DNA from 2 places in the Leifsonia sp. GW821-FHT13C09 genome. Region 1 is predicted to be linked to the other one. Evidence: predicted binding sites of a transcription regulator. Region 1 holds the regulator's gene; the other holds the start of a gene.
The links. Region 1 encodes LexA, which represses DNA repair genes until DNA is damaged. Its sites were predicted from a motif close to TCGAACANNTGTTCGA; they were not measured.

Region 1 (7,055 bases):
GAGCTCAGCGGCGAGGACCTCCCGAGCGACCTCGCCATCCAGCTCGAGGTCGAACCGGACGACGAGGGCCGCCGCGAGCTCGGCATCGCCTGGACCGCGCGCCTGGCCCAGCGGCTGCTCGACGGCGGCGCTCCGGGTATCCACCTCTACACGTTCAACCAGCACAGCGCCGTCCTCTCGGTCCTCGAGAGGGTGGGGCTGCTGGATCCGACCCCCTCCACCATTTCCACCACCTCCGCCACCTCGCAGAAAGCAGGCGACCCCGCATGACCGACACCACCACCGAACGTCCCGCCTTCCCGGTGGGCACCATCATCGGCTATCCGCGCATCGGCCGGCGCCGCGAGCTCAAGAAGGCCGTCGAGGCGTTCTGGGCCGGGCAGAGCACGGCTGACGAGCTGGAGGCCACGGCCGCCGCGCTGCGCGCCTCCACCCGCGAGCGGCTGGCCGCGCTCGGCCTCGGCCGCGACGACGCCGCGATCCCGGAGAGCTTCAGCTACTACGACCAGGTGCTCGACGCCGCGGTGACCGTCGGGGCCGTCCCGTCCCGGTTCGCCGGCCTCGCCGCGGCCGACGGCTCGGTCGATCTCGCGGGCTACTTCACCATCGCCCGCGGCGAGGGCGACAAGGCGCCGCTGGAGATGACCAAGTGGTTCGACTCCAACTACCACTACCTCGTGCCGGAGATCGGGCCGGAGACGGACTTCCGGCTCGCGTCCGACCGCATCGTCCGCGAGTTCGAGGAGGCCCGCGCCGCCGGGTTCGTCACGCGCCCGGTGATCGTCGGCCCGGTGACCTTCCTGCTGCTGAGCAAGCCGAGCGACGAGGCGCCGGAGGGCTTCCGCCCGCTGTCGCGGCTGGGCGACCTGCTGCCGGTCTACCGCGAGCTGCTGGCCCGCCTCGCCGCCGCCGGCGCGCCGTGGGTGCAGCTGGACGAGCCCGCGCTCGTCTCCGAGAGCATCGAGGAGCCGCGCACGGAGGTCCTCGAGGCCACCCGTGCGGCCTACGCCGAGCTGGGCGGCGCCACCGAGCGCCCGGCGATCTTCGTCGCTGCGCCGTACGGCAGCCTGGACGACGCCCTCCCGGTGCTCGCCGTGGCTCCGGTGGAGGCGATCTCCCTCGACCTGGTGAAGGGCGCCATCCCGACCGGCCTCGACGCAGCCGCCCGAACCGGCCTGGCCGGCAAGACGCTCGTCGGCGGCGTGATCGACGGCCACAACATCTGGCGAGGCGACCTGGAGGCCGCCTTCGGGAAGCTGACCGAGCTGCTCTCGTTGAGCCCCGATGTCGCCGTGTCGACGTCCACGTCGCTGCAGCACGTCCCGCACGATGTCGAGGACGAGCCGGACCTCGACGCCCGGCTGAAGACCTGGCTCGCGTTCGCCGACCAGAAGGTCGGCCAGGTTGCCGTGCTCGCGCGCGGGATCGTGGACGGCCACGAGGCGGTGCAGGACGAGCTGACCGCGGCGACCGCGGCGCTCGCCGACCGTGCCGCCGCACCGGGCGTGCGCGTCGAGGCCGTGCGCACCCGCGAGGCCGCGCTGACCCGCGCGGACTTCCGCCGCGGCGAGTACGGCGACCGGCAGGCCGCGCAGGACGAGGCGCTTCACCTGCCGTTCCTGCCGACCACCACGATCGGGTCGTTCCCGCAGACGGCGGACATCCGCCGCTCGCGCGCGCAGCTGGCCAAGGGCGTCATCGACGAGGCGGAGTACCTGGGCCGCATGCAGGCGGAGATCAAGCGCGTGGTCGACCTCCAGGAGGAGATCGGCCTGGACGTGATCGTGCACGGCGAGCCCGAGCGCAACGACATGGTGCAGTACTTCGCCGAGAACCTGGACGGCTTCGCGGTCACCCAGAACGGCTGGGTGCAGTCGTACGGGTCGCGCTGCACGCGCCCGTCGATCCTGTGGGGCGACGTGTCGCGGCCGAAGCCGATCACGGTGGACTGGTCGACCTACACGCAGACGCTGACCGAGAAGCCGGTCAAGGGCATGCTGACCGGGCCGGTCACGATCCTCGCGTGGTCGTTCGTGCGAGACGACCAGCCGCTCGGCGAGACCGCGCGTCAGGTGGCCCTGGCGCTCCGCGACGAGATCGCGGACCTGGAGGCCGCGGGCATCCGCGTCGTGCAGGTGGACGAGCCGGCCCTGCGCGAGCTGCTGCCGCTCAAGCGCGCCGACCAGCCCGGGTACCTGGAGTGGTCGGTGGGGTCGTTCCGGCTCGCGACCTCCGGGGTGGCGGACGCGACCCAGATCCACACGCACCTCTGCTACTCGGAGTTCGGCGTGGTCATCGACGCGATCCGCAACCTGGACGCGGACGTGACCAGCATCGAGGCCGCCCGCAGCCGCATGGAGGTCGTGCACGACATCCAGCGCTCCGGCTTCGAGCACGGGATCGGCCCGGGCGTCTACGACATCCACTCGCCGCGCGTGCCGTCGGTCGCCGAGGTGACGGAGCTGCTGGAGACGGCGCTCAGCGCCATCCCGGGCCGTCAGCTCTGGGTGAACCCGGACTGCGGGCTCAAGACCCGCGGCTACGACGAGACCGTGGCCTCGCTGCGCAACATCATCGCGGCGACGCGCGACGTGCGGGAGCGCGTGGGCGTGAACGCCTGACCTTCGCGCCGGCCGAGGCCGCGCTACCCCTGTTCCGCTCTCCGCGGACGGGGGAGCGCGGCCTCTGCCGTTCGGGGATGATGAGCGCATGGTGCGCATCGCGGACGACGAGTTCGAGCGGCTCGTGGACGACGTCTTCGACGGTCTGCCTGACGACATGGTGCGGCCGCTGGAGAACGTGGCCTTCATCATCCAGGATCAGCCGCCCGGCGCTCGGCCGCGGCTGTACGGGCTGTACACCGGCCATCCGCTGACGCGGCGCGGGGTCTACGGGTTCGGGGAGCTGCCGGACCGGATCACGCTGTTCCGCAACAACCTCGAGGCGTCATGCGAGACGGTCGAGCAGCTCCGCGAGCGAGTGCGCGTCACCCTCGTGCACGAGATCGGCCACTACTTCGGCCTCACCGACGCCCGCCTCCAGGAACTCGGCTGGGCCTGACCCCACCCCTCCGCAGCCGAGACGTGACTAATCGCGGAAATCGCCGTGGCGATTCCCGCAACTAGTCACGTCTCGGGTCAGACGGCGCGGAGGACGGCGACGACTTTGCCGAGGATTGTGGAGTAGTCGCCGAGGATCGGCTCGAAGTTGGAGTTGCGGGGGAGCAGCCAGGTGTGGCCGTCGCGCTGGCGGAACACCTTGACGGTGGCCTCCTCGTCGAGCATGGCCGCGACGATGTCGCCGTTCTCCGCGGTGTTCTGCGCGCGGACGACCACCCAGTCGCCGTCGCAGATGGCGGCGTCGATCATGGACTCGCCGATCACCTTGAGCATGAAGAGCTCGCCGTTTCCGACGAGCTGGCGGGGGAGCGGGAACACCTCCTCCACCTGCTGCTCGGCGGTGATCGGGACGCCGGCGGCGATGCGGCCGACGAGCGGTACCATCGCGGCGTCGCCGACCGGGGTCTGGCTCTCGAAGTCGGGGGTGGCCGACGGCAGGTCGATGAGGATCTCCAGCGCACGCGGCCGGTTCGGGTCGCGGCGGAGGTAGCCGCTGAGCTCGAGCTGGTTGAGCTGGTGGGTGACGGACGAGAGGCTGGAGAGGCCGACGGCGTCGCCGATCTCGCGCATGCTCGGCGGGTAGCCGCGCTGGCTCACCGACCGCTGGATCACGTCGAGGATGGCGAGCTGCTTCTCGCTGAGGTTCTTGCGGCGCCGCGTGCGCGGAGCCTGGTTCTCGTTCGACACGCTCGTCCCTTCGTGACCGTCGCCGGCACCCGGGGGAACCGAATGTCGGTGGTGCCTGGTTGTCTTACGTCCAGACAATCGAAACTGTATCCACAGTACGGCTGCCCGACAAACATGTGTTCGAGTGTGTCTCGAAATACGTGCGGGTTTTTTCGCCGGCCCGAGGATTGCGGTCTCGAACATTCGAAGATATATTCGGAACAGAGCTTCGACCGGAGCCTTTGGAGGTCACGATGAGCACAGCAGTGATTCACAGCGTTGGTATGAACAACGTCGAGGTGGGTGGCGCGCAGGCGGCCGGGCGTGTTCGGCTGCGGCTCACGCGGCGCGGGCGCGTCGTGCTGACGATGCTCGTGGCGCTGCCGATCGTGATCGGTGCGATGGTGTTCGCGCTCAACGGCGGGGGTGCGGCTGCGACCGGCGAGCAGACGCACGTGACCTTCCACTACGTGACGGTCCAGTCGGGCGACTCGCTGTGGTCGGTGGCGTCGCGGATCGCGCCCAAGGCCGACCCGCGCGATGTGATCGCGGAGCTGGTGAGCCTGAATGGGTTGTCGTCGGCGGTTGTGACGCCGGGGCAGCAGTTGGCGATTCCTACGCGGTACGAGAAGTAGGGGGGGCTCGGGCGCGTCAGAACCGCCGGCGCTGCCGACCAAGGGGGGGAAAGAACGTGGGGGACATCGCCAACCTGCCTAGCGCCGCGTAGCTGCCCCGCGTGAGCGAGGTGGTTACCGCCCCCCACTCCTCACCACCCCAGGCCGCCGCCAAGGCAGGAGATTTGGTGCGACAGGCCGGGCGATTTCCTGCGGAAGGGGGTTCGGCAGGAGATTCGGGCGAGTTTTCCTGCGGGGCGGGGGATACCACCTCCACGGTCCGCCGCGACAGCGCCACCCCTGGGTGAAGGAGATTTGGTGCGACTGGCCGGGCAAACTCCTGCGGAAGGGGGTACGGCAGGAGATTCGGGCCGGTTCTCCCTTTTGCGGGGCGCAGTGGCGCGGCGGGTGTCGGGTCGCGGAGGGGGCGCCCCGGGGCGTCACACGGCGGAAGCGCCCAGCGGCGCTGACTACCATTGAAGGGTGACTTCTCTCTCCGATCTTCCGATCCGTGACGACCTGCGCGGCCGCACTCCGTACGGGGCGCCGCAGAAGGTCGTGCCCGTCGCGTTGAACGTGAACGAGAACACGCATCCGGTTCCGGAGGACGTCGCCGCCGACATCGTCGCGCGGGTCGCCGTCGCGGTGACCGGGGTGAACCGCTACCCCGACCGCGAGTTCACCGAGCTGCGCGAGGCGTTCGCCCGGTACCTCGGGCACGGACTCACGGCCGAGCAGCTCTGGGCCGCGAACGGGTCCAACGAGGTGCTCCAGCACATCCTGCAGGCTTTCGGCGGACCCGGGCGCAGCCTCCTGGGCTTCGCTCCGACGTACTCCATGTACCCGCTGCTCGCCTCCGGCACCGGCACGAGCTGGATCGCTGCCGGACGCGACGACGATTTCGAACTGTCCCCCGAGACCGCGGCGGCCGCCGTGCGCGAGCACGACCCGGACATCGTCATCCTCTGCTCGCCGAACAACCCGACCGGGACCCCGCTGTCGCTCGAGACGGTCGAGGCCGTCTACGCCGCGGCGCGCGGCATCGTGATCGTGGACGAGGCGTACGCGGAGTTCATGCCGGAGGGCGAGCCGTCGGCGCTCACGCTGCTCCCCGGGCGCGAGCGGCTGCTGATCTCGCGGACGATGAGCAAGGCGTTCGCGTTCGCGGGCGCGCGCGTCGGCTACCTGGCCGCCGATCCCGCCGTGGTGGACGCCCTGCGGCTGGTACGCCTGCCGTACCACCTGTCCGCTCTGACGCAGGCGGCAGCGCTCGGCGCGCTCGCGCATGCGGACGAGATGCTCGCGATGGTCGGCGAGATCCGGACGCAGCGTGACCGGCTCGTCGTGGAGCTCGCCGAGCTCGGCTACCTCCCGCACCGCAGCGGCAGCAACTTCGTGCTCTTCGGGGGTGTCGACGACCCGCATGCGGTGTTCGAGGCGCTCCTGGAGCGGGGCGTCCTCATCCGGGACGTCGGCATCCCGAACCACCTGCGCGTCACCGCGGGCACCGAGACCGAGACCACCGCGTTCCTGGAGGCGCTGCGCGCTCTCGGCCGCCCCTCCGGAGCCGCGACGGCCGGCGCCCAGTCGGTAAGCTCGCAGTCATGACGAATCGGACCGCCCAGCTTCAGCGCGCGACCAGCGAGTCGAGCATCGAGCTCAGCCTCGACCTCGACGGCACCGGGAAGTCCGACATCCACACGTCGGTCCCGTTCTACGACCACCTGCTGACCGCGTTCGCCAAGCACTCGCTCACCGACCTGACGGTGCGCGCGAGCGGCGACACCGACATCGACGTGCACCACACGGTGGAGGACGTCGCGATCGTCCTCGGTCAGGCCATCAAGAAGGCGCTCGGCGACAAGTCCAGCATCTCCCGCTACGGCGACGCGCTGGTCCCGCTCGACGAGGCGCTCGTGCAGGCCGTGGTCGACATCTCCGGACGCCCCTACCTCGTGCACGGCGGCGAGCCGACCGGGTTCGAGTTCCACCTGATCGGCGGCCACTTCACCGGGTCGATGGTGCGGCACGTCTTCGAGGCGATCGCGTTCAACGCCGGGCTGACCGTGCACGTCACGGTCGTCGGCGGCCGCGACCCGCACCACATCGCGGAAGCCGAGTTCAAGGCGTTCGCGCGCGCGTTCCGCCAGGCGAAAGCACTCGACCCGCTGGTGTCCGGCATCCCCTCCACCAAGGGCGCGCTGTGAGCGCACCCGACGTCGTCGTCTTCGACTACGGGACCGGCAACGTCCACTCCGCGGTCAAGGCGCTGGAGGCCGCCGGCGCGAACGTCGAGCTCACCGGCAACCGCCGTCGTGCGCAGGAGGCCGACGGACTCCTCGTCCCCGGCGTCGGCGCCTTCGCCGCGGTCATCGACGCGCTGCGCCGCTCGCACGGCGACGAGGTCATCGACCGGCGGCTCGCGGGCGGACGACCGGTGCTCGGCATCTGCGTCGGCATGCAGGTGCTGTTCGAGCGCGGCGTCGAGCACGGCATCGAAAGCGAAGGGCTCGGCGAGTGGCCGGGCACGGTCGACCGGCTGCGCGCCGACGTCGTCCCGCACATGGGCTGGAACACCGTCCAGGCGCCGGAGGACTCCGTGCTGTTCGACGGCATCCGCGACGAGCGCTTCTACTTCGTGCACTCATACGCGGCG
Region 2 (7,055 bases), 560 kb from region 1:
GCTGGTATCTCGTGGCGTACGACCTTGGCCGGTTCGACTGGCGGAGCTTCCGGCTGGACCGGATGACCGGGGCCCGGCCGACCGGGGCGCGCTTCCGGCCGCGGACGCTGCCCGCCGCCGACGCCGCCGAGTACGTGCGCGCATCGCTCGCCGGGGCCGTGGAGTCCCTGGTCGTGGACGCGGTGATCGCGGCTCCGCTCGCCGAGGTTGAGCGGGCGATCGGGCGCTGGGTGGAGGCCGAGCCGGAGGCCCCGGCGGAGGACGGCACGGCCCGCACCCGGGTGCGGATCACGGCGGACTCCGCCGAGTGGGCGCTGTTCGGCCTCGCCGCGGTCGCCGCGCCCTTCACGATCGACGGGCCCGCAGAGGTGCGGGAGCTGGCCGCCGTCTGGGGCGACCGTTTCGCGGCGGCCGGTAGACTCGTCACCCGATGAGCACCCCCCAGCCCGCCTCGAATCCCCCCGCCCCGACGCACGCCGACATCAAGCGCTGGCGGCAGTACCTGGCCGACGAGCGCGCCGAGGCCGCCGTCTACCGCGACCTCGCCGGACGCCGGGAGGGCGAGGAGCGGGAGATCCTGCTCGCGCTCGCCGAGGCCGAGCGCCGCCACGAGCAGCACTGGCTCGACCTCCTCGGCGACCAGGTCGGCCGCCCGCTGCGCGGCGACATCCGCACCCGGATGCTCGGCTTCCTGGCGCGCCGGTTCGGCTCGGTCTTCGTGCTCGCGCTGGCGCAGCGGGCGGAGGCACGGTCCCCGTACGCGGACGACGCGGACGCCACACCCCAGATGGCGGCGGACGAGCAGGTGCACGAGGAAGTCGTGCGCGCGCTCGCCGCCCGCGGCCGGCAGCGGCTCTCCGGCACGTTCCGCGCGGCCGTGTTCGGCGCCAACGACGGCCTGGTCAGCAACCTGGCGCTCGTGCTCGGCGTCGCGGCGAGCGGGGTGCCGAGCCACGTCGTGCTGCTCACCGGCATCTCCGGCCTCCTCGCCGGCGCACTGTCGATGGGCGCCGGCGAGTACGTCTCGGTTCGGTCGCAGCGCGAGCTGCTGGAGGCCTCCAGCCCGAACCCGGCCACCAGTTCCGCGCTCTCCCACCTGGATGTGGACGCGAACGAGCTGACCCTCGTCTACCGGGCCCGCGGTATGGACCAGACGGAGGCGCAGGCGCACGCCCATGAGGTGCTGACGACGCTCGGCGCCTACACATCGCCGGTGGCGGTGCCGGGTGCCGTGGAGGACGAGCACGAGGCCGTCGGCAACGGCTGGAGCGCCGCCGTGTCGAGCTTCTGCTTCTTCGCCTCCGGTGCGCTCATCCCGATCCTGCCGTTCCTGTTCGGGCTGACCGGCACGGCGGCGATCGTGGTCGCCGCCGTGCTCGTCGGCCTCGTGCTGCTGGGGACGGGCGCGATCGTCGGACTGCTGTCGGGCGCTTCTCCGCTCAAGCGGGCGCTGCGGCAGCTCGCGATCGGGTACGGGGCCGCGGCCGCGACGTACCTGCTGGGGCTGCTGTTCGGGGCGACGGTCGGCTGACGCCCTCGGTGGTGCGGCTCAGCGCCGCCTGCGGTCTCCCCCGTCGACGCCGTACACCAGCGCGCCGGCCAGCGGGATGAGCAGGAACCACAGCCAGCTGTAGGCGTAGCCCCACGCCATCCCGGTCAGGAAGAACAGGATGACGGCGACGAACGGCATGACCGAGACCACGAGCACCCCCCAGCGGGTGATCGGCCGGCCGTGCTCACCGGGCGCGGGCGGGTAGCCCCACGGGCTCGGGCCGGGCTGCGACGCCTGCCACGCGGCGGCCGCCGGTCCGGGCGGAGCGGAGTCCGGGCCCCCGGCGCCGTCCAGATGCAGCACTCCCGGCAGGTCGGTGAACAGCGGCTGCAGGTCGCCGCGGGTGACGGCGGACCGCGCGGACGCGATGCGCGACTGCAACTCGGCCTCGCTCAGCCTCCCCTGCGCGGCGTGCGACTGCAGCGCGGCGACGGCGCGCTCCCGTTCGTCGTTGCTGAGGCGCAGCGACGCGTTCGACGGATCCCCGAAGTCTGTCATGCGGTCAGTATGGCAGTACGACCGTATCCCTGGTGCGCTCCGTCGGTGCGCAGGTTTACACTTGCATTCGAACATACGTTCGATCGAGAGGAACCCGCGCTCATGACCGACATCGACGAGGCGGTGGCCGTGTGGACCACCGAGGACGGCATCCCGACCCGCCTGGTCTGGCGCTCCACGCGCTACCGGGTGAGCGACACCCCGACGGTGTGGGCGGAGATCTGCCCGTGGTGGAAGCCCTTCGGCGAGCACCGCTACGGGGTCGGGGCACTCCCGAGGGAGATCGGCGGCTGGCGGTTCCAGGCGACAAGCGACGGCGGGGTGGCCCACGTGTTCGACGTGCGGCACGACGCCGACGACCGGAGCTGGCGGCTGGTGCGGATCTTCGACTGACGGGCGACCGCATCCAGCCCTCGCCCGGGGAGCCTCCGCCACCCGGCCCCGCCCATCCCCTACCCTCTCTCAACGTGACGAACGACGACCGCTACGGATCCGATGTGCTGGCCACCGACTGGAGGAACACCGGACGGAAGGCCGTGCCGACCGTGGAGGCCGTGCGGGACCTGGTGGTCGAGGAGGCCGGCACCGGGTTCTGCGGCGCGATCGTGCGGCTGGAGGCGCAGACCGTCGAGCTGGAGGACTACTTCGGGGCGAAGCGCGTGTTCCCGCTGGGGGCGGCCTTCCTCATCGACGGGGAGCCCGTGAAGCTCGTCGTGCCGGGCCGCGCGCCTGCCGGCCGGGGGCGCACCGCCTCCGGCTCTTTCGCGGTCGGCGAGCAGAAGGCGCGCGTCGCCCGCGCCAGCCGCATCTTCGTGGAGGGCCGCCACGACGCCGAACTGGTGGAGCGCGTCTGGGGTGACGACCTCCGGGTGGAGGGCGTCGTCGTGGAGTACCTGGAGGGCGTCGACGACCTGGACGCGATCGTGCGCGAGTTCGCCCCCGACCGCGGCCGGCGTATCGGTGTGCTGGTCGACCACCTGGTGCCGGGCTCCAAGGAGAGCCGGATCGCCGAACAGGTCGCGCGCGGGCCGTACGGCGCGCACGTCCTCGTGGTCGGCCACCCCTACATCGACATCTGGCAGGCCGTGAAGCCGGCGCGGGTCGGGCTGGAGGCGTGGCCGTCGATCCCACGCTCCATCGAGTGGAAGCACGGCATCTGCGCCGCGCTCGGCCTCCCCCACGACACCCAGGCCGACATCGCCCGGGCGTGGAAGCGGATCCTCGGCCAGGTGCGAACCTACGCCGACCTGGAACCCGCCCTCCTCGGCCGCGTAGAGCAACTCATCGACTTCGTAACAGAACCCCTCCCCCGCGCGTAGCGCAGGAGATTCCGCCGCGACACGCGCCTGAACTCCTGCGGAACGACGCCCGGCAGGAGTTCCGGGCCGTTTCTCCTGTTGGCGCATCGGCGTATTTTCGACCCAGAATCCATTTGCGGTATTCGAACATGTGTTCGAAAATAGACGTATGTCCCTGGCAGTCGCACGCACCTTCCCCGACCCGGTCGCCGACCGGGCGCAGGTGCACGAGCTGCAGTCGCGCATCCGGCAGATGCAGGCGACCAAGCTGGACGCGCGGCGGCTGGAGACGCATCCCGCGCTGGCCGCGCTACTGCCCGGCGGCGCGCTCAAGGCCGGCGCCGCCTACACGGTGCACGGCTCCACCACGCTCCTGATGGCGATGCTCGCTGGGCCGAGCGCCGCGGGCGCCTGGTGCGGCGTGGTCGGGATGCCCGACTTCGGGGCGGAGGCCGCCGGCCGGTTCGGCATCGACCTGGAGCGGCTCGTGCTGGTGCCGCATCCCGGGCCGCAGTGGCTGACCGTCACCGCCGCGATGGCGGACGTGCTCGGCGTGATCGCCGTCGCGCCCCCGGAACGGCCGAAGAGCGGCGACGTCGCGCGACTGACCGCGCGGCTGCGGCAGCGGGAGGCCACGCTCGTCGTCGCCGGCGACTGGCCGCAGGCGGAGGCGGCGCTCTCCGTCGTCCGCAGCGGCTGGGACGGCCTGGGCGCCGGCGCCGGCTACCTCTCCTCCCGGCGGGTGACCGTGGAGGCCGCACCCCGCGGCGGGGCCGGCCCGCGGCGCCGCGCCGAGCTCTGGCTGCCGGCAGTCGACGAGACGTTCCGCGCCTCCGCCCCCACGCGCCTGGAGGCGGTGAGCTAGATGCGCCAGGTCACCCGCGCGATCGTGCTCTGGTGCCCCGACTGGCCGGTCATCGCCGCCCGGCAGCGCCTCGAGCTGCCCGCAGACGTGCCGCTGGCGCTGGTCGAGAAGGGGATGGTGTTCGCCTGCTCCGCGCACGCCCGCGCCGACGGCGTCACCCGCGGGCTCCGGGTCAGGGAGGCGCAGTCGCGCTGCCCGCAGCTGGAGATCGTCCTCTACGACCCGGTGCTGGACGCGCGCGCCTTCGAACCGGTGCTGACCGCGATCGAGGAGATCACCCCGGGCGTCCAGGCGGTGCGGCCGGGCACCTGCGTCCTGCGTGCGCGGGGGCCGGCGCGCTACTACGGCGGCGAGGAGGCAGCGGCGGCTGAGCTGCTGCGCTGCCTGGCAGGGCTGGAGGACGTGACCGGGCTCGCGCTCGACGACGTGCGGATCGGGATCGCCGACGGGCCGTTCGCCGCCGAGCAGGCGGCGCGCTCCACCGGGCCCGCGTCGCGCGTCCGCATCGTCCCGCCCGGCGGCTCCCCCGCCTTCCTCGCCCCGCTGCCGGTCGCCCAGCTCGGCCTCACCGAGCTCACCCCGCTGCTGCGCCGGCTGGGCCTGCGCACCCTCGGCGACCTGGCCCGGCTCGACCGGCTGGACGTCCGGGAGCGGTTCGGGGAGCGCGGCGAGCACGCCCACGACCTGGCCAGCGGGATGGACGGCGCCGCCGTGGTGCCGCGCACCCCGCCGAAGGTGCTCGACCGGGCGATCGAGTTCGAGCCTCCCCTCGACCGGGTCGACCAGGTGACCTTCGCGTTCCGCGGTACGGCCGAGCAGTTCGTGGCCGGGCTCACCAAGGCCGGGCTGGTGTGCACGTCGCTGCGCATCGAGGTGACCGACGAGCGCGGGAGGGTGAGCGAACGGAGCTGGCAGCACCCCCGGCTGTTCTCGGCCTCCGACGTGGTCGACCGGGTGCGCTGGCAGCTGCAGGGCGCCGGCTCCATCGACTCCGGGCTGGCCTCCCCGATCGCGAAGGTCGCCGTGGCGCCGGAGGCCGTCGACGACATCGGCCACCACGAGGACGGCCTGTGGGGCGGCGGCGCGGACGAGCGCATCCACCACGGCCTCACCCGCGTGCAGGGGATGCTCGGCCACGACGCCGTCGTCACCGCGACGATCGGCGGCGGCCGGGCGCTGTCCGACCGGCAGGTGCTCGTGCCGTGGGGCGACCGGCCGGTGGGCGTCGCCCGCTCGGACCGGCCCTGGCCGGGCTCGCTGCCGGCGCCCGCGCCCTCCACGGTGTTCGAGGTGCCGCGGCCGGTGGCGGTGCTGAACGCGGCCGGCGAGCCGGTGGAGGTCACCGACCGCGGCGACGTCACCGCGCCGATCGCGTCGTTCTCCCCCACCGGCGCCGCCCGGGACGCCCGGCCGGTCGACTCCTGGGCCGGCCCGTGGCCGGTGCGCGAGCGCTGGTGGGACGCGACGCTCGCGCGCGCCATGCACCGCTTCCAGCTGGTCGACGCCGACGGCACCGCCTGGCTGCTCGCCCTCACCGGCACCACCTGGTTCGCCGAGGCCCGCTATGACTAGCGCGCGCGTCCACCTGGCAGGACATGCCGCGTGGCCCGACCTCCAGACGGCGTGTTCTGCCACGTGGATGCGGGGAGGGGCGCGCGATGGGGTGGAATAATCCGCCGATCCCGTGGGCCGAGTTCGAGCGGCGGCTGAGCGGGCGGCGCACGAGCGAGCAGGAGCAGCCGGAGCGGCCGTCCTCCCGCAAGCGGCAGAAGTACGTCGCGCAGCCGATGCCCGAAGAGCCGGACGAAGGGCACGTCCGCTACGCCGAGCTGCACGCGCACAGCACCTTCAGCTTCCTCGACGGCGCCAGCGCGCCCGAGGAGCTGCTGGAGGAGGCCACCCGGCTGCGCCTGCACGGCCTCGCCCTCACCGACCACGACGGCCTGTACGGCGTGGTCCGCCTCGCCGAGGCCGCCGAGGCGTACGAGCGCGTCAAGACCGTGTTCGGCGCCGAACTGTCGCTTTCGCTCAGCCGGCCGCAGAACGGCGAGGCCGACCCGGAGGGCAGCCACCTCGTCCTGCTCGCCCGGCAGCAGTCCGGCTACCACCGGCTCGCCGCCGCCATCACCGCCGGCCAGCTCGCCGGTGAGGAGAAGGGCCGCCCGGTGTACGACCTCCCGACCCTCGCCGAGCAGTCCGGCGGCGAGTGGATGGTACTCACCGGCTGCCGCAAGGGCGACGTGCGCCTCGCGCTGGCCGAGCACGGCGAGCGGGCAGCCGAGCGGGAGGTCGCCCGCCTCGCCGAGCTGTTCGGCCACGACAACGTGCTGGTGGAGTTGATCGACCAGGGCGGCCCGCGCGACAGCACCGACAACGACGTGCTGGCCAGGATCGCCGGCCGGCTCGGCCTCCCGGTCGTCGCCACCAACAACGTCCACTACGCCACGCCCGCCCAGTACCCGCTCGCGACGGCGGTCTCGGCGGTGCGCGCCCGCCGCAGCCTGGACGAGATGGACGGCTGGCTGCCCGCCTCCGCCGCCGCCCACCTGCGCAGCGGCCGGGAGATGGCCGCCCGGTTCGCCCGCTACCCCGGCGCGGTCGAGCGCACCGCCGACATCGCCGACGACCTGGCGTTCCGGCTGCGCAGCGCCCGGCCGAAGCTCCCCCAGCAGGAGGTCCCGGAGGGCCACACCCCGATGAGCTGGCTGCGCGAGCTGACCTGGCGCGGCGCCGCCGAGCGCTACCCCGACCTCGACAGCAACCCGGCAAAGCGGGAGCGCATCGAGCGCGAGCTGGACGTGATCGAGGCGAAGGACTTCCCCGGCTACTTCCTCATCGTCCA

Region 2: the regulator LexA is predicted to act here: its motif matches at 3,492-3,507, upstream of imuA' (DnaE2-dependent mutagenesis accessory factor ImuA').

What each region holds. Positions count from the first base shown of each region.
Region 1 covers NZ_JBXAPS010000001.1:1,018-8,072, forward strand. The annotation lists gene AC1ROW_RS00005 (methylenetetrahydrofolate reductase) at 1-270, shown strand, start outside; gene metE (5-methyltetrahydropteroyltriglutamate--homocysteine S-methyltransferase) at 267-2,621, shown strand; gene AC1ROW_RS00015 (metallopeptidase family protein) at 2,710-3,060, shown strand; gene lexA (transcriptional repressor LexA) at 3,138-3,806, opposite strand; gene AC1ROW_RS00025 (LysM peptidoglycan-binding domain-containing protein) at 4,070-4,420, shown strand; gene AC1ROW_RS00030 (histidinol-phosphate transaminase) at 4,883-6,007, shown strand; gene hisB (imidazoleglycerol-phosphate dehydratase HisB) at 6,004-6,606, shown strand; gene hisH (imidazole glycerol phosphate synthase subunit HisH) at 6,603-7,055, shown strand, end outside.
Region 2 covers NZ_JBXAPS010000001.1:563,350-570,404, forward strand. The annotation lists gene AC1ROW_RS02650 (helix-turn-helix transcriptional regulator) at 1-434, shown strand, start outside; gene AC1ROW_RS02655 (VIT1/CCC1 transporter family protein) at 431-1,531, shown strand; gene AC1ROW_RS02660 (DUF1707 domain-containing protein) at 1,550-2,050, opposite strand; gene AC1ROW_RS02665 (DUF6504 family protein) at 2,153-2,443, shown strand; gene AC1ROW_RS02670 (DUF3097 domain-containing protein) at 2,518-3,369, shown strand; gene imuA' (DnaE2-dependent mutagenesis accessory factor ImuA') at 3,518-4,213, shown strand; gene AC1ROW_RS02680 (DNA polymerase Y family protein) at 4,214-5,785, shown strand; gene AC1ROW_RS02685 (error-prone DNA polymerase) at 5,872-7,055, shown strand, end outside.